DNA from 3 places in the Marinobacter salinus genome. Region 2 is predicted to be linked to each of the others. Evidence: predicted binding sites of a transcription regulator. Region 2 holds the regulator's gene; each other region holds the start of a gene.

Region 1 (6,447 bases), 830 kb from region 2:
GGACAAAGCCGCCGTCGCCTGGGAACCAAACACAAGGATGTCATTAAGCCCCTGCACTCTGAAGCGCTCAACGTCCAGATATCCCCTGGGCAGCAACGAAGTACCGCCGACAAACAGGAAATTCCAGCCGACGCCCAGTAACAGCAGGGCCCCAAGGTAGTGATGAAAGCTGATACCACTTGCAGCGAGCGCCACGCAGGCAAAATAAGCCAACAATCCACCGGCCATCATCACGGGAATACCAATCACTCGGGTCAACCATCCGCTGATCAATGAGGGCAAATACATGGCCATGATGTGGAGCTGAATAACCCGCTTGGCGTCATTCAGGTCATGCCCGGCCAACTCTGTCATGCTAAGTGGCGTCGCGGTCATAATAAAGCTCATGACAGCGTACCCGACAGACGCAGCACTGATGGCCGCCCAGACGAGCGGATTTTTGAGAATTTCTGTTAGCGGACGACCACCCCCGGAATGGGTTTCCCGAACCAGCTCCCCCCCGGCCCTGTACCCCAGAACCAGAATGACCAGAGCCGATGCCTGCACCGCTGCCAGCCCCAGCCAACTGAGCAGGAACGGATGCTCTCCGCCACCACCCAGCGCAGCGACTTCAGGACCAAGCCAGGCAGCAACGAGACCACCCAGTAGCACGCGGGCGGCAGCCGTCGCGGCCAAACCGGGAGGTACCGACTCCATCGCGGCAAAACGATACTGATGAACAACGGCCAAGCCGGTTCCGCCAAGGACAGATGCCAGACAAAGCAAAGGAAACAGGCCCTGCCAGGAAGCCAAGGCACCCAAAAATGCGGCTGTCATACCCATGACAGTTCCGAGGAGCATCACCCGTTTTCGGCCAATTCTTTCCATCAGCCAGGTCGCGGGCTTGATGGCCAGCACCGTACCCACGACAACCAGCCCGACAGGTAGTGTGGCATATTCTGGCACGGGAGAAAGGAGGCGACCCTGGATACTACCAATGAAAACAATGAAGGGCGCCGTACACATGGCGAGTGCCTGCGCGGCAACCAGAACCCAGACGTTGAGGGGCATGGCGTTACTTTTTCCTGTAAATAATGCCCGGATGGCACTGCACCATCTCATAGAGATGCGACAGCCCGTTAAGGGACTCCGAGGCGCCAAGTATCAGGTAACCGCCGGGGTTCAGCGTGGCATGAATCCGGGTAAGAATGTCCTTTTTCAGCTCTGCTGAGAAATAGATCAGAACATTCCGGCACATAACGATATCAAACTTCCCCAGCATGTAGCGTTCCAGCAGATTCAGCTCCTTGAACTCCACCATGCCTTTCAGTTGGGGACGAATCTGCCAGCCACCATTGGGTGATGGTGTAAAGAACTGCTTCTGGCGTTCGGGTGAAAGCCCACGGCCGATAGCAATCATTTCGTACTCGCCACGCCGGGCCACCTCCAGAACGCTCTTGGAAATATCCGTTGCCGTTATTCTGACATCGCGTATTTTTCCAGGCCTGGTGCGCCGGAACTCTTCCAAAATCATTCCGATCGAGTATGGTTCCTGCCCCGTTGAACAGGCTGCCGACCAGAGTCGTAACGGCTGGGTCAGCTTTCGTTCAGCGAACTCCGGAAGTAACTTTTCCTGAAGGATACGAAATGGATGATTGTCCCTGAACCACAGCGTCTCGTTGGTTGTCATTGCATCAATGACAACCTCCCGGAGGTTGGCCCTCCCCGGACGCTTGAGACGCTCTAGCAGCCCGCCAAGAGAGTCGAGCTGATTTTCTTCCAGAATGCGCCGGAGGCGGCTTTTGACCAGGTACTGTTTATTGTCACCCAGTAAAATGCCGCACGCATCCTGCAGGAACGTCTTAAAAGCTTCGTATTCCTGTGGAGTTATATCCGCTTTCATTGAATCTCAGTTCTGAATGAATCCGTGAGCAGTGGTCTCAACCCTGATCAATGATTTCCATCACCCGCTCTGCAAGCTCGTCCGGGCTGAACTTGGCCATGAAGTCGTCAGCACCGACCTTCTGAACCATAGCTTTATTGAAAACACCGCTCAATGAAGTATGCAGCATTATAAACAAATCGCTGAGCGCCGGATCAGCCTTACAACGGGTAACCAGGGTATAACCGTCCATTTCCGGCATCTCCACATCGGAAATCACCAGAGCCAGATGATCCCGCGCTTTTGAGCCGTCTTCCGTGATCTCTTTAAGATACTGAAAAGCCTGCTTGCCGTCGTTCTTCGTAACAACTTCCATCCCGATGGCCGTAAGGCAGCGCTCAATCTGGCGGCGGGCGACTGTCGAGTCGTCAACAACGAGCACGGGCAGGTGTCCGGGCACCCTCTCTGCACTCTTGCTCAGCACGGCCTCCGTAACATCTTCACGGAGAGGAGAAACTTCTGAAAGAATCTTCTCTACATCAATAATTTCTACTAGTTTATCATCAATTTTGGTCACCGCCGTCAGATAGACATCCTTACCGGCACCTTTCGGCGGCGGAAGAATATCCTCCCAGTTCATGTTCATGATCCGTTCAACCCCGGAGACCAGAAAACCCTGCGTCTTGCGATTATATTCGGTGATGATCACAAAACTGGTTGCCAGCTCCTCCTGCGGTATACCCGGAAGGCCAATCGACATACTGAGATCAATGATCGGAATGGTTTCGCCCCGGATGTGAGCCACGCCACGCACCACGGTTCTGCTATTGGGAATCGAAGACAGCTTCGGGCATTGCAGAACCTCTTTGACTTTGAACACATTGATGCCGTACATCTGTCGCCCGCGCAAGCGGAACAGAAGCAGCTCAAGACGATTCTGCCCAACCAGCTGGGTACGCTGATTTACACTATCCAATACCCCTGCCATCTTTTCTCTCCTGGCTCGCCGGAACTACGTCGGCATGCATTTTGCTCGGTCCTTTGAAATTCAACCGGCTGACAATAAACCGTCATCACCATACGGTTTCAGTCTGTTTAACGGCCATCACGCCCGAACCCTTAGCAACTATCGGGCATTTGGACTCTGATTGACAGCATAGGACAAACTAACAGGTATGCGCACCACCATTTACGCCCTAACCCTGCTAATGTCTAGCTTCAGCGCATTCGCCGGAACAGAACTAACCGCAACCCAGGTCCACGAAGCGGCGGTTGGATTTCTTGAGATTTTTGCCAAACAGCAGGCCGCGAACGGCTACAAGGTATCCTTCGAAACAGGCAGTATCGACGACAGGCTGTCACTGGCACATTGCCTAAACCCACTCTCGGTTGAATTCACGGGTGACCCCTGGAAAAGCACGCGCCCCTCGCTTCAGGTTGCCTGCGAGAGTGAACGACCCTGGCGCCTGTTTGTGACCGCATCGGTTTCCATAACCGGGCCTGCCCTTGTTGCTGCGCGCCCGCTTACCCGGGGAGAGCGTGTGACGAAAGACATGGTGACAACAGACACGGTTGTAATCAACGCCACCCGGCGCGGAATTATGCGCCAGGCACAGGACGTGGTAGGCATGGAAGTTCGGCGGCCGGTCAATTCCGGCTCACTGATTACACCGGACCTTCTGGCAGCCCCTGACGCTGTCGAAAGGGGCGACCATGTTATCATTACCGCAAAGAGTGGCTCATTCTCGGTGAGTACGCGCGGCAAGGCGCTGGCAAGTGCGTCTGTCGGTGAGCAGGTGTTGGTTGAAAACCTTGTTTCCGCCAGGACTGTTAAGGCAAATGTTGTGGCTCCGGGCCGGGTAGAGATTCCCATGTAACACGCGGCAAAGGCAACGCGGTGCCGCCCGGCAAGAAACTGCCGTGTTTGCCCTCCTCTCGCGGGTGCCAGAGTGAAAAAATATTAATGCAGGGGCCTGAAATTTTTCTAAAGGTACGGACGGCCCGGCCGTTAAACGACTATAAATTCGAGTAAGTCACGTCCGAGCGTGACGTCACACGCAGCAGGTATTGATATGTCAGTTGACTTAAATGGAATTGGCCCAGGCCAGGTCAACACCCAGCGGACCACGGCCGACAAGGCAACGGGCACCCAGGCTGCCCAGCCGGCAACCGACCAACAGGCAAAATCCCAAGCGCAGGGCGCACGGGGAGAGAACGTCAGCCTGAGCAGTCAGGCCAAGAACCTTAAACAGCTTGAACAGAAGCTGGGTGACTTTCCGGAGATGGATGACGATCGGATTGCCGAAATCCGGTCAGCTCTGGAGAATGGCACTTATAAGGTGGACGCAGAGAAGCTGGCCCAGAAAATGCTTGAGATGGATGAAAGCATTTTCGGGTGAGTAAACCATGGCTCCAATTGATGAACTGAAACACGCTCTTTCTCAGGATGTCCAGCAACTGCAAGAACTGGAGGACATCCTTCTCAAGGAGAAAACCTGCCTGGCATCGTCAGATATACGCGCACTGGATGCTCTGACCGCCGAAAAAAATCAATTGCTGAGCGAGATCCGCGAACGGGCGAAACAGAAAATTCGTACGCTTGTTGCTATGGGCTACCGACCGGATAGCGGGGAGCCCTCACGCTTTATTCGCAGCGCAGGCCTGACCGAACTCTACAGCCTCTGGAAAGAGGCAGATGTCAAAATGTCGGTGTGCCAGACACTCAACCATAATAACGGTCGAATCATGAGCCACCTTCAGAAACGGCTCTCCCGCCTTACAGATATTTTTCGGGGCGCAACCGCCCAGCAAAAGCTTTATGGTGCAAAAGGAGAACACACGTCGGTATCAAGCCGGACCATTCTTGCGAGCGCCTGAAACACTGACGTGTCCTTGAATAAGATGCCCGGCAGGACCGGGCGTTTTCGTGTCAGGAGCCCCGCCCCGCCCGAACCGCTCATCGTGTGTAGATAGTTATCCTGGAATCGGGATGGAACCGGACGTCGTTGATGCTCACATTGCCCATTGACGGGGAATGATTCCCGCTGACCCGTATGTTGTCCATCCGGATTTCCTCAATACGCTCCGGAAAAGCCAGCATGAGCGCGCCGTCCTTCCGAACACTGTAGCTCGGCTCTCCATCGCGGTAATGGACTCCGGAAATCGTGAGATCGGAATCAAGAAAGTTCAGCACCGGCACGAAGATGTGAGCAGTGAGTTTAATACCTTCAATCACATCGACCGACGATTCCTGACTCTCATCCGTTGTACCGGGAACCATTGCCGAGACACTCGCAACCCGTTGCAGCAGACCCGGATCAGCCTGGCCGGATACTTCTGAGAGCTCGTCCTCAGTCAACGGGGCCAGGCCACCGGCCTCAAAAAGCTCACCTGCCGGATCGCTCGCCCGCGCGGCCTCGGCGTTGTTGCTGGCCGCGAAGCTCACCAAAGGCTGAAAAGGTAGGGCAACCATGGTTACCAACGCTGCCGTATTGCGGTACCGGGCCTGATGTTTAAGGACCCGATATAACTCTTTCTCCGTGACCCAGCCGCACTGGATAAACACTTCACCCAGACGTTGACCGGTTTCTCTCTGGAGGTTAAGCCCTTCTTCCAACTGAACCTCTGAAAGATACCCACGATTGATTAACAATCGTCCTAGCCGTGATTTTTCTTCAAATCCTTGGCGGACTCTCACACTTCTCTCCTTTGCGGTCGTGAAAACCGTACATCCCGGCCCGGCATGAAATCAGGGTGTTATCGATAATGATGAGACTAGCTGATTACGGCCACTAAGCCCCGGAGGTTAACCGAAATTTCGCGATAATCTGTTAACATCCTGCTTCAGCTAACTGAACCTGTGAATTATTACAGGAAAGATCTCTATGGCTAACCCAAAGAGCGCACGACAAATGACAAATACGGTAAAAACAATGCGTAATGTGATCCCTGCCCTGATTCTGGCGCTTACAGTCTTGGTGCCGACAACATCCGCCTGGGCAGAACCCGTAAATAAGCCCTCATCTGCGGCCCTGCCCCAAGTGAGGGTTGTAACCAGCGCGGGCGCATTTGAACTGCAACTGCGGCCAGACGTAGCACCCGAAACCGTCAGAAACTTCCTCGAGTATGTCCGGAGCGGCTTCTATGATGGGACCGTGTTTCATCGCGTCATACCCGGATTCATGATTCAAGGTGGCGGATTCACGTCAGAACTGTCCCGGAAATCAACCCGCGCGCCCATAGCTAATGAGGCCAGTCCCACCCTGCCCAACCTCCGCGGCACCATTTCCATGGCCCGCACCAATGCTCCGGACTCCGCCACCTCCCAGTTTTTTATCAACGTCGTTGATAACCCATTCCTGGATAAAGGTGTCAGGGGCGCCGGTTATGCTGTGTTCGGCAAGGTAACGGATGGGTTGGGGGTGATTGATACCATTGCCAACTCGAAAACCGGATATTCCGGCGGAATGGCCGATGTACCTCTTGACCCCATAATGATTCAAAGTGTCTCCGTTCTGGAGTCCGCCAAATAGCGCCATGGCAAGTCCTAATCTTCCGCCGCAGATTGAGCCCGCCGAGGTCAAATG
Region 2 (6,447 bases):
TTCCTGCAGGTTGAAATCCTTGGTGGCTTCGTAAGTCAGCAGCGCGCCGACTTCCTGTGCCAGCTCACGAAAATTCTTGGTGCTGATGTCCGCCCGGCGCATCAGGCCGAGTTTGTGTCGGATCAGGGGGTGCTTAACCTCGTGGATTGGCATGGGGTCACCTGTGTGTCTGGATTATCAGTGTTGGTTTTGGGAACGCGATTAAATGGCGCAAGGATACCGTATCTAACAGGTTGAGTCAGGCAGCCCCGGGGAGAAAGCCGGAGGAAATCCGGTAAGGAGTGGTACGGATCTTGCGACACCACCCTGAGATGGCGCCCCGGCGTCAGATTTTCGACCCTGATAACGCCTGCAGGCACAGCCAATCGGAGAAGTTTCCGGCATGGACAGAGCTTTAGTCCTTAACAACGTCAAATCCCTGACGCGGGGAAATCTGGGTGTCCCGGTCATGCTGATGGGGCTGTTGGGCATGATGATTCTGCCCATGCCCGCGTTTCTGCTGGACGTCTTCTTTACCTTCAACATCACACTGTCGATAGTTATCTTGCTGGTGTGCGTGTACGCCCTACGGCCTATGGAGTTCGCTTCTTTCCCGACGGTTCTGCTGGTAGCGACACTGCTGCGCCTGGCCTTGAACGTGGCTTCAACCCGTATCGTGTTGCTGGAAGGACACGAGGGGGGTGATGCCGCGGGTAAGGTGATTGAGTCGTTTGGTGCCGTATTGATTGGGGGTAACTACGCCGTCGGCCTGGTGGTCTTCGCCATTCTGATGATCATCAACTTCCTTGTGGTCACGAAAGGGGCCGGCCGGGTTTCTGAAGTCAGCGCCCGCTTTACCCTGGATGCCATGCCCGGCAAACAGATGGCCATTGATGCGGACCTGAACGCCGGACTGATCAATCAGGAAGAGGCCAAGCATCGGCGGGCTGAAATCGCCCAGGAAGCCGACTTCTACGGTTCCATGGACGGTGCTTCGAAGTTCGTGAAAGGGGATGCTGTTGCCGGTTTGCTGATTCTGGCGATCAATATTATTGGCGGCGTGGCCATCGGAATGCTGCAGCACGATCTCGATTTCGGGCTCGCCATGGAGCGATATGCGCTGCTGACCATTGGTGATGGTCTTGTGGCCCAGATTCCGTCGTTGTTGCTCTCCACCTCTGCCGCGATCATGGTGACCCGGGTTACCTCCAGCCAGGATATGGGTGGACAGATTCTACAGCAGATGTTCAGCGCGCCGAAGGCTCTGGCTATTGCGGCCGCCATCCTGATTATACTGGGGCTGATACCGGGTATGCCTCACGTGGCGTTTCTTGGACTGGGCGGTCTGTCGGCGGCGGCGGCCTGGTATATCTGGAAGCACGACCGTCAGACTGTGGAAGAAGACGCCGTGTTCCCCGGGCGCAGCGGCGCTGGCGGAGCAGCTCGTCCGGCTGGTCGGGACCTGCCCCCGGGCGGCGATTCCGGGAGCGACCAGGGTCGGCAGCTGCCAGCACCGGGCGAGTCCAAAGAACTCGGTTGGGATGATGTGGCGACGGTGGATGTTGTCGGGCTTGAAGTGGGTTATCGGCTGATTCCTCTGGTCGATAAATCGCAGGGTGGCCAGTTGCTGAGCCGGATCAAGGGTGTACGTAAAAAGCTGTCCCAGGATCTGGGCTTTCTGATGCCCTCGGTGCATATCCGGGACAATCTGGACCTGATGCCCAATGTGTACAGGATAACTCTGATGGGGGTGACCATCGCCGAAGCGGAGATTCATCCGGATCGGGAGCTGGCGATTGATCCCGGTCAGGTCTTTGGCAAAGTAGAAGGTATCGAAGGCAAGGACCCCGCGTTTGGCCTTGATGCATGCTGGATAGAGCCAGAAAAGAAGGATCAGGCCCAGACTCTCGGGTATACCGTGGTGGATGCCAGCACGGTCGTGGCAACGCATCTTAACCAGGTTCTCCAGAAGCATGCCCATGAACTGCTTGGCCATGAAGAAGTCCAGAAGTGGCTCGATCAACTGGAAAAGATCTCTCCCAGACTGGCGGAGGAGCTCGTCCCGACCACTATTTCCATCAGCTTGCTGCTCAAGGTGTTGCAGAGTCTTCTGAGAGAAGAAGTGCCGATCCGTGATATGCGCTCCATTGCCGAGGCCGTTGTTAATGTCCATCCCAAGAGTCAGGATCCGAAACTGCTGACGACTGTCGCCCGCCAGTCGCTGAGACGAATGATTGTCCAGAGCATCTGCGGGAACGAATCAGAAATCCCTGTTATTACCCTGGATCCGGATCTGGAACAGTTATTGCTAAAGTCTGTTCAACAGAGTCAACAATCCGGCGGTCAGGAAGACATAGGGCTGGTTCTGGAGCCGAACATGGTGGAAAAGTTGCAGCGGTCCCTGCAGGAAAGTGTTCAGCGTCAGGAAATGCTCGGTAAACCCGCGATCCTGCTGGTTTCCGGCCCGTTGCGACCGGTGCTGGCAAAATTTGCCAGTTATGGAATTGAGCGTTTGCACGTTCTCTCCTACCAGGAAATACCGGATAACAAACAGATCACTATCGTGGCGTCCGTCGGCCAGTAACCGGACGGGCGACAAAGCGGACAGCGCAACACGGCGCTGCCGGTGGAGGATGAAACAGAATGAAAGTAAAACGGTTTTTCGCTCAGAGCATGGCAGAGGCACTGAAGCAGGTCAGCGAGCAAATGGGGCCGGACGCTGTGATTCTCTCCAACCGGCGGGTAGATGGCGGCGTCGAAATCGTGACGGCGCTGGACTACGACGAAAATATGGCGCGGCAGAGTCTGGGGGACAAAGCCCAGGATGCGACCAACGGATCCCGTCTGGCCGAGATGCAGGCGGACCAGCACCGCAGGCTCGAAGACGAACTGGGCCGTTCCAGAGATCGCATTCGCGACGTCAGGGAGAAGCGGGCGAAGGTCGGCGCATCCTATGGCGGAGCATCTTTTGCTGACCTGAATGAGGCGGCCTCTGTCGGTTTTTCAGGTGCCGAGGTCGGAGGCCCGGCAATGCCTGAAAGCTTTTCCGGGGCCACGGGCTATTCTGATGAACTGGCCCAGATGCGCGCCGAGATCAGTTCCCTGCGTGACATGGTGAGCGGGCGCACGGCCGAGCCGGCAAAGCCTGTTAGCAACGCGGTCCAGCAGCGTCTGGCTGAACGGCTTCTGGAATTTGGCCTCAGTAGCAACCTTGCCGGGTCTTTGTCCCGTCGCCACAAGGGTGGTCGTCTGGATGAGGGCTGGAAGCAGTCCCTGAAGATGCTGGCGACGGGTGTTCGGACATCCCGGCATGAATGGTTGGATGAGGGTGGTGTTTATGCGTTGGTCGGGCCGACTGGTTCAGGCAAGACTACGACCATCGGCAAGCTGGCAGCTCGTCACGTTCTGCGCCATGGTTCTGATTCGCTGGTCTTGGTGACCACAGACAGATACCGGGTTGCTGCACACGAGCAGCTGTTTGTATTCGGCCGTATTCTGAATGTCCCTGTCCGGGTTGTGGATGAAAGTCATTCCCTGGACGACATTCTGGATGAACTGTCCGATCGGCATCTGGTGTTAATTGACACCGCTGGCCTGACGAGTACCGATAAGGGGTATCAGGAACAACTGGCCGAACTGGCCCGTAGCCATCACAATATACGTACGCATCTGGTGGTTTCGGCTACCAGTCAGCCGCGCATCATGAAATCCGTCTGGCATTGCTATAAGATGGCTAATCTTGCGGGCTGCGTTATGACGAAAATTGACGAAGCCCTTACTCTTGGGGAATCGCTCGGGTTTGTTATGGAGACCGGTTTGCCGGTGGCTTATTACACCGATGGTCAGAAGATTCCTGAGGACCTGCACCATGCAGAAGCGATTCCGCTGGTGCGCCTGGCCGTGGAGCGGCTGAAAAAACTCCAGCAACAACAGGCCGTCGCAGAAGGCGCCTGACGTGGTGAAGGCTGTTATCGGATGGTGGGATGTTCGGCACTTGCATCTGGCGCCATTCTGATAAAACGAGCGTCCGGTAAAACTGGTAAGAGAAACGATTCAGTATGAGCAGAGCACGTCCGGTTCAGGTGATAGCAGTTTCCGGCGGAAAGGGTGGGGTCGGCAAGAGCAACGTGTCGGTCAACCTCGGTATCGCCCTGGCCCAGAAAGGCCGTCGTGTAGTGTTGTTGGATGCCGATCTGGGTCTTGCAAATATTGATGTGCTGTTGGGTATAACCGCGGGCAGGAACATTTCGGATGTACTGGCTGGAAAGTGCGATCTCAAGGATGTTCTGGTGAATGGTCCAGGCGGTATCAAAATCGTGCCTGCCTCCTCGGGCACCCAGCGTATGACCCAGCTCAGCCCGATGGAACATGCCGGGCTGATCAATGCGTTCAGTGAACTGGGTGACCAGATTGACGTTCTGATTGTGGATACGGCCGCAGGCATTTCCGAATCGGTCGTCAGCTTTCTCCGAGCGTCCCAGGAGCTGTTGCTGGTGGTTTGCGACGAACCGACGTCAATCACTGACGCCTATGCCCTGATCAAGCTCATGAATCGTGACTACGGCACCAACCGATTCCGCATTCTGGCCAACCAGGTCCGGAACGAGGAAGAAGGGCGTCATCTTTTTGAAAAACTGACCCGGGTCACTGAGCGATTTCTCGACGTGGCGTTACAATACGTGGGTATGGTTCCTTTTGACGAGGCTGTCAAAAAAGCAGTTCAGCGCCAGCGTGCAGTGCTGGATGCTTATCCGCGAGCAAAAGCATCACTGGCAATCAAGGCCCTCGCTGATAAAGTCGATAGCTGGCCACTGCCTTCCTCTCCCCGCGGGCATCTCGAATTCTTTGTGGAGCGGCTCGTCGAAGTCTGATTTTGATCCAGTCCAACAAAAACCGGATACATGACATTGGCGAAAAACCTGGGTATTTACCAGCAGTCTGGGGCGAAAGGTGCTTCTCAACTCGTTGAGGAGCAGGCTCCACTGGTCAAGAAAATTGCCTTGCACCTGTTGGCCAGGCTGCCAGCGTCCGTGCAACTGGAGGACCTGATGCAGGCCGGCATGATTGGTCTGCTGGAGGCTGCCCAACGTTACAGCTCCGCCAAGGGCGCCACCTTTGAGACCTATGCCGGTATCCGAATCCGTGGTGCCATGGTGGACGAGATTCGTAAGGGTGACTGGGTGCCCCGGTCGGTTCATCGAAACGCCCGCCGTATTTCCCAAGCCATCAAAGTTGTCGAAGACCGTTTCGGTCGGGAAGCCCAGGATCTCGAAGTGGCGGAGGAGCTGGGTGTAAGCCTCTCCGAATACCATTCCTCACTCTCTGATGCCAACAGCGGACGACTTTTTAGCCTGGATGAGCTCAATGAATCCGGAGAGCTGCCGATAGAAGAAACAGAGAGCAGTGATAATCCGCTGGATGGTCTGGCCTCGGATGCTTTTCGGCGCAACCTGGCCGAAGCCATTGAAGATTTGCCTGAGCGCGAAAAGCTGGTGCTTAGCCTGTACTACCAGGAAGAACTGAACCTGAAAGAAATTGGCGCTGTACTTGGAGTGAGTGAAAGCAGGGTGAGCCAGATTCACAGCCAGGCCGCACTGCGGCTGCGCGGACGCTTGTCCGACTGGCGCCAGGAGTCAGATGCCCAGCTTCTATGAGATGTGTCCGGATCATAGCGGTCTGTAGTTTTTGGTAACCGATGCTTTACAACCGGAACAAACATCAGACAATAAGCGGTCAAAACAGCGGCCTGATAGACGTTGAGCAAAAAGGTCAAACGAATTCCGGGTGTTACTAACTGGAGGTCCCATTGGACAAGAACATGAAAATCCTCATCGTGGACGACTTTTCCACGATGCGACGGATCATCAAGAATTTGCTGCGCGATCTCGGCTTCAGCAATACCGATGAGGCAGATGATGGAAATTCCGCTCTGCCGATGTTGAAAAGCGGCAAGTATGACTTCCTGGTGACGGACTGGAACATGCCGGGCATGTCTGGTTTCGATCTGCTGAAGGCTGTTCGCGCCGATGAAGATCTGAAGACCCTGCCGGTCCTGATGGTGACGGCAGAGGCTAAACGGGATCAGATTGTGGCGGCTGCCCAGGCAGGGGTAAATGGTTACGTTGTTAAGCCGTTTACTGCTGCCGTTCTCAAGGAAAAGATTGAAAAAATCTTTGAACGCATTCAGTAACCAGAGGTCGGATGGCTCTCATGAGCGATAGCAACAATAACCACCGCGGGCTGGAACCGGAGGTGACGGAAAAGCTCAAGCATCAGGCTGCGGAACTGGCTGAAAGCGTTGAGGCTGGTGATTATGCCAAGGCCATGACGCTGATCAATGAACTGAGTGAGGTAAGGGATCAGAGTCTGTACCGCGAAGTTGGCAGACTGACCCGCAGTCTTCACGAGGCAATCCGTAATTTTCAGATAGATCCCCGTAACGCGGAGCAACAAGAAGCGCTGTCGAAA
Region 3 (6,447 bases), 1.4 Mb from region 2:
GTTGGCTTCCCGCTGCACCTTCAACGATTTCTCCTGGGCCATCCGGGCTTTGCGCTCTTCGCGCAACAGGCGCTGCTGGGCCAGAAATACGCGTTTCTTCTCCCTGTTGAGGCGATCCGCAAGGGCAACCGATAAAAGGATAACGCCAAGGGCAGATCCCACCTGGGTGGCATTCTCGGTAAGCAGATTGCGGGGCAGCATGGTGAACTTGCTCAGCGCCAGAACAATGCCGCCAAACAACATGAAGACCCAGGCAAACGTGTAGTAACGGGCCGCAGGATCTTTTTTGAGCCAACGGGCAATACTCAGAATCAGCATCGTCGTGCAGCCCAGGGCGCCCACCAATATCGTAGGCAGAATCATGTATCTGTACGGCACGAACAAACCTGCTGTCGCAAGCATACCCGCCACCATGACGAGCCCGACGGTCCATCGGTTGAGATATGGATGATTCTGACGGGTCACATTGATAAAACTGATACTGAACGTCCCGCCAAAAAGCACGACAAGATTGAGAAACACGATAATAGACTGGTCATTCCACCAGGTTGCGCCGGGCCAGAGGTACTGGAACGCCACTCCGTGAAGGCTGGCAAGGAACAACGGCATGGTGGTGATATATCCGACATAATGCAGAAAACTCCGCTCCCCTACCGCCATGAACACGAACAGATTGTAGAGAACCATCACCAGAACAATCCCGTAATAGAGCCCCTCGAACATGCTTCGGGATTGTTCAGCCGAATAAAAAGTGTCCGGATCCCAAAGGGTCAGCGGAACCTGCATGGAACTGGTGGTGTCGACTCGCAGGTAAACAGTTGTCACCTTTTCGCCGGAAAGCGTTATCGGGACAACGAAATTACGATTGTCGATCGGCCGGTCATAGAAAGGCTGTTTGTCACCCAGAACCAGAAATTCAGATCCTGGCTGGCCCGGGTTTATGAAGAGCTCGATGTGGTCGAGAACCGGGTACCCGATTTCAAGCAAGCTGACCGCTTTGCTCTGTGTGGCGTTTTCTAGTTTGACCCGAAACCAGTAGACCTCGCTCCCGTAGCCGAGGCTGATACTGTCACTGCCATTACGGCTCCAGACCTCGTCAGCCAGATTGGCGACCGCTGCAATGTCGACAGGCTCGGACGGCTCCTGCCAGTAATCAACAAACCGGGAGAGCTCCAACCGCTTGGAATGGGCATCCCAGAGGGCTGACTGTCCGGCGGAGAAAGCCGAAACGGATATCGGCAAAAGAAAAAACAGGCACAGCAACCTGTAGAGTATTGGCACGGCATGCCCCGGTTGTTTCATTTATTGTTATTTGCTTATTCCGGAGTATGCCCCAAACCATCTGACCGCGCCGCGTCTCCATACCATTTGATGCAAATCGACAAGAAAAGCTACAAACCTGCCTTCATCGTGCAACTATTGCTCTTAATTTTCGAAAACTGAAACCGGGAAAAATAGAGAGGACCCGAACAAAACCCTTGTCCGGCTCTGCGGTGATGCTGATGGCCTCTCCCGTTTTCGGGTGAGCAAACGCCATTCGGGTTGCTGCCAGCATTAACCGCCCTTCCCCGAAACGCTGGGCGAAGTATCGATTGTGTCGGCCACGACCATGATTGGCATCGCCAATAATCGGATGATTGATGTGTTTCATGTGTCGGCGCAACTGATGCTTTCGGCCGGTTTCGGGAAAAAGCTCAACAACCGCGTACCGACTGCCAGGGTATTTTTCGATCTCTACCGGAATCTCGACCGTCGCCAGGGTCTGGAACCGGGTCCGGGCCTCTCGCACCGGTTGCTCCATTCCTTTCTTCCGGCGGTCTTCCGGCTCATCCCGCAATGGATGATCGATCTCTCCGGTGGCCGCTGGCCAGCCCCGAACCATGGCGAGATAGGTTTTGTGAACTTCTCCCGCCATCAGGGCTTTTCCGAGCGTTCGCGCGGTCTCAGGGTCACGTGCAAACACCAGCACCCCGGAGGTTGGCCGATCGAGCCGGTGAACCGGATAAACATGATCTCCACCATTAAGCGCACGGGCATATTGCAAGGCGAATTCGGTTTCATGTTTGTCGATGGGGCTGCGGTGGACCAGAAGACCTGCCGGCTTGTGCACAGCCAGCAATTGTTCATCCTGAAACAGGACTGTTAGCGGATTAATCATCATTTGGCTGTCACAAAAGATTCACAAAAAGCATCGGTCAACGCCTAAAGGCCTGAATTTACGTGCCGATACCATCTAATATAATGTTCAGTGATCCGTGATTGGCCGTCCAGTGAAACCGGTTATTACGCATTCCAGAACGCTTCCCCCTACTAATCCGGACAAGCCCATGAACTGGTACTCCAGAAGTATACTCAACCGAGTTCTGTCAGTGGTCCTTGCGGCCAACCTGATCGTTGCCAGCGTGGCGGTTGTCTACCTTTCCTTTTCGCTGCGGGTGAAAGACGATTTCAACGTTCTTGTCAGTGACCAGATGGTGAGAGCCCTCCAATCCCAGGACATACTCTCCGAGTTCAAGACCCAGGTCCAGGAATGGAAGAATGTTCTCATTCGCGGGGCCGACCCGGAACAACTTGAGAAGTACTGGGGACGTTTCCAGGCGCGGGAAGCATCCATCCAACAACAACTTGATGACCTGATTCCCAGACTACAGGAGCCCGAAGCCAAAGCCTTAATGGCCCGGTTCCAGAAAGCGCACGGTGAAATGGGTCGCGCCTACCGCAAAGGGTTTAATGCCTTCACCCGCTCCGGATTTGACTCCGGCGCCGGAGATAAGGCAGTCCAGGGTATCGACCGTGAGCCGGCCCGACTGATTGACAGCGCGACTGATGCCGTCCGCGCAGCAAGCCTGGACGAAGCCAAACGCCTTAATACGGTAGTGACCGAGCGGAGTTGGATAGTTGCAAGCCTCCTTATGATAGCGATTGTGCTAGGCACTGTTGTGCTCGTCTATATTCTGATTACCAGCATCATCCAGCCAGCGCGGAAGCTAACCGGACAAATCACCAAACTGGGAGAGGGAGACCTCTCGGATCCCGCAACGCTGGAGGGCAAGGATGAACTTGGTCAGCTGGCCAGCGCCGCCAGGAGCCTACATCGTTTTCTGAGAGAAACCGGATCACTCATGGGAGACAACGCCAGCCAACTGCATGCAACCGGGGAGCTGATCCGGGTAAACGCGAGCAATGTCCTCGAGCAGTCTGACAAGGCCCACCAGCGTATTGACCAGATTGCTACAGCCATGAACGAAATGTCCGCCACAGCACAGGATGTGGCGCAACATGCTGCATCGGTTGCTACCCAGGTCCACGAAACCTCCGAGGAGACTGCCAGGGCGGACTCCCAGATCAACAAAGCGGTCGAAAGCATGCAACGGCTGACCAGCCAGATCCAGAGTTCTGCTGAAACCGTGAACCAGCTGGCAAGCGATGGCAAAAAGGTCGGGGATGTCATGCGTGTCATCCGGGAAATAGCTGACCAGACAAACCTTCTCGCCCTGAATGCTGCCATCGAAGCCGCCCGCGCGGGGGATGCAGGGCGTGGGTTTGCGGTGGTCGCAGACGAAGTTCGCAACCTCGCTGCAAAGACCCAGGAAGCCACGGTCGAAATCGATCAGATTATTGCCGCGATTAGCGGCGCCTCCCGTGATGCGACCGAATACATGCAGGCTTCTGAGGTGGTCGCTCAGGAGAGCAGTGTATCCGTCGAAGACGTCCGCAATACCCTCAGTGAGATCAACCGCAGGATGGCGAGCGTCAATGACGCCACGACCCAGGTGGCAACGGCAGCGGAGGAGCAAACCAGCGTCAGTGAGGACATTAACCGCAACGTGACCGAAGTCGCCGAAATATCTGAACTCATGCACAAGGCATCGGATGAAAATTTGCGTACTGTGCCGGAGTTGGAGGCCATGGCTAACAAGGCAAAGGAACTGGCGGCAAGAATCCGCCAGTAAGGTTCATCTGAGACCGGTCAGGCGCCTGACGCCCTGACTGGTCTTGTCTCCCAGCACCAGCAATGCCGGGGTCAGCAGCAGAGTCAGAATGGTCGCAAACGCCAACCCGCCGGCAATGGCACTGGAAAGCTGGGTCCACCACTGCGTGGATGGCGCGCCAAGCCCGAGAGACGGTGTCAGCAGATCCACATTGATACCCAGCACCATGGGCGTCAGCCCCAGAATGGTGGTTACCGCCGTCAGCAACACCGGCCTCATGCGCAGACAGCCTGTTTCCAGAGCCGCCTCATAGGCCGCGAGGCCGTCCCTGCGCATCTGGTTGTAGGTGTCTATCAGAATGATGTTGTTGTTCACCACGATACCTGCCAGCGCGATGATCCCCATGCCCACCATGACAATCCCGAACGACTGGCCGTTCAACAGCAGCCCTAGCAATACCCCGGCCGTGGACAGAACGATGGCCGAGAGAATCAGGAAAGTCTGGTACAGTGAATTGAACTGGGTCACCAGAATCAGCAGCATCATCATGACAGCAACGAGGAACGCACTGATCAGGAAGTTAGAGGCTTGTTGCTGGTCTTCGTTTTCGCCGGCAAATTTCACCGAAACACCATCGGGCGGTTCCGGCATTTCTGCCTGAAGCTTTTTCAACAGCTCATCGACGCGGCGCCCCGGCGCCATGTCCGACTTGATCGTTACCGTACGCTGACCGTCAACCCGAACAATACTGTTGGTTTTGTCGCCCGGCTCAAGATTCACAAACTGGGACAAAGATACCTGACCACGTCCCGTGTTGATCGTCTGGCGTTGCAAATGGTCCAGCTCCCGCCAGTTGTTCGGCACACGTACAGCGATATCCACTTCATCCCGCACATCTTCGGGACGATAGGTCGCCAGAACCAGACCGTTCGTAACCAGGCGGACGGCACTGCCAACGCTGAGCACATCGGTACCGAACCGGGCGGCCGCCTCACGGTCCACCTGCAGGCGCCATTCAATTCCCGGCAGACTGCGGTCATCCTCAATATCCGTAAAACCACCCAGGGTGCGCATCTGGCCCTCGATAGCGTCCACAAATCCATTCAGACGGCCGTTGTCCCGGCTACTCACCTGAAGCTCAATGGGCTTGCCTTCTGCCGGGCCGCCCTCCTGCTTGCGGAACTCCAGTTCAATGCCTGGAATGTCTGCTGTTCGCGACCGGAAATCCTCAAGAATCGCGCTGGCTGGCCGCCGCGTATACCAGTCAGTGAACTGGAACTGCAGCACACCGATGACATCCGGCGCCATCTGATTGCCAGGGCTGATCATGGAACGGGCATAGAGAGCGTTTACTTCCGGCATGTCGCGCAGCCGATCCTCCACCTGGCGCACAATGGCATCCCTCTCCCAGACTGAGAGATCGCCCCGCGCACGGATCTGAACCTGCGCCGAATCCGGCTCCACGCTGGGAAAGAATTCAACGCCATAGTTGAACTTTCCATAAGCCGCGTAAATCACCACAATGATGCCCAGCACACCCAGCAGAGTGAAGCCCGGAAACCGGAGAAGAACAGAAAGAAGCTGGCGATACTGCTGCATCAGCCGCCCATTGGCGTGGCCCTGGCGGGCCCGTTTGCCACCACTGACACTGCCGAGTACCGGCAGGAAAACCAGGGCCATGGCCAGCGATGCCGTGAGGCAGATAATCACCGTCAATGGCAGGAACTTCATGAATTCCCCAACCACACCCGGCCAGAAGAGCAAGGGCACAAATACCGCCAGGGTGGTCGCAGTAGAGGCGATTATAGGCCACGCCATGCGGCTTGCAGCTTCGGCCCAGGCGGATTGAACAGCCTGCCCCTCGGAGAGGTTGCGATCAGCCAGTTCCGAGACGACAATTGCGCCGTCTACCAGCATACCGGCAACCAGGATCAGGCTGAACAGCACCACAATGTTGAGTGTCAGCCCCATGCCCCAGATCACCAGAATTCCGGTCAGGAAAGCTCCCGGGATAGTCAGTCCGACCAGCAATGCAGAGCGCGGCCCCATGGCCGCAATTACGACAATAATCACCAGCACAATGGCGGTCAGAACGTTGTTGAGCAGATCACTGAGGATGTCCCGAACTTCCTCGGACTGGTCCATGATGTACCGGACTTCCAGAGTATCCGGCAGCCGCGATTTCGCCTGGTCGATCAGTGTCCTCACCTGGCCGACGGTTTCAATGATGTTGGCACCCGTGCGTTTGGAGATTTCCAGCACCAAAGCGGGTTCGCCATTAATGCGGGCAAAGCCGGTCGGATCCTTGAAGGTTCGTTGCAGCATCGCAACGTCTCCGAAGGTCACCACGGTATCGCCGTCCACCTTCACAGGAAGAGACATCACATCTTCGACAGTTTCGATCACGCCAGGCACTTTCAGCGCCATACGACCGTTGCCAGTATCCAGTGAGCCGGCCGCCACGAGCTGGTTATTTCGAGTTACCAGGGAAGCGAGCTGGTCGAAATCAATGCCA

The links. Region 2 encodes FliA, which starts transcription of late flagellar genes. Its sites were predicted from a motif close to CTAAAGTTTNNNNNNNNNNNGCCGNTAA; they were not measured.
Region 1: flgM (flagellar biosynthesis anti-sigma factor FlgM) is a predicted target of FliA. The motif match lies at 3,846-3,873, and genes of this name have one in related genera.
Region 3: BKP64_RS09215 (methyl-accepting chemotaxis protein) is a predicted target of FliA. The motif match lies at 2,203-2,230, and genes of this name have one in related genera.

The regions. Positions count from the first base shown of each region.
Region 1 covers NZ_CP017715.1:1,446,357-1,452,803, forward strand. Annotated here, with positions in the region: gene BKP64_RS06595 (MFS transporter) at 1-1,050, opposite strand, end outside; gene BKP64_RS06600 (CheR family methyltransferase) at 1,055-1,882, opposite strand; gene BKP64_RS06605 (chemotaxis protein CheV) at 1,920-2,849, opposite strand; gene flgA (flagellar basal body P-ring formation chaperone FlgA) at 3,037-3,738, shown strand; gene flgM (flagellar biosynthesis anti-sigma factor FlgM) at 3,934-4,260, shown strand; gene BKP64_RS06620 (flagella synthesis protein FlgN) at 4,268-4,738, shown strand; gene BKP64_RS06625 (pilus assembly protein PilB) at 4,818-5,558, opposite strand; gene BKP64_RS06630 (peptidylprolyl isomerase) at 5,773-6,393, shown strand; gene mnmC (bifunctional tRNA (5-methylaminomethyl-2-thiouridine)(34)-methyltransferase MnmC2/FAD-dependent 5-carboxymethylaminomethyl-2-thiouridine(34) oxidoreductase MnmC1) at 6,398-6,447, shown strand, end outside.
Region 2 covers NZ_CP017715.1:619,310-625,756, forward strand. Annotated here, with positions in the region: gene upp (uracil phosphoribosyltransferase) at 1-153, opposite strand, end outside; gene flhA (flagellar biosynthesis protein FlhA) at 383-2,563, shown strand; gene flhF (flagellar biosynthesis protein FlhF) at 2,623-3,933, shown strand; gene BKP64_RS02930 (MinD/ParA family protein) at 4,038-4,850, shown strand; gene BKP64_RS02935 (RNA polymerase sigma factor FliA) at 4,881-5,633, shown strand; gene cheY (chemotaxis response regulator CheY) at 5,786-6,169, shown strand; gene BKP64_RS02945 (protein phosphatase CheZ) at 6,190-6,447, shown strand, end outside.
Region 3 covers NZ_CP017715.1:2,019,610-2,026,056, forward strand. Annotated here, with positions in the region: gene BKP64_RS09205 (sensor domain-containing diguanylate cyclase) at 1-1,281, opposite strand, end outside; gene BKP64_RS09210 (pseudouridine synthase) at 1,406-2,161, opposite strand; gene BKP64_RS09215 (methyl-accepting chemotaxis protein) at 2,328-3,953, shown strand; gene BKP64_RS09220 (efflux RND transporter permease subunit) at 3,957-6,447, opposite strand, start outside.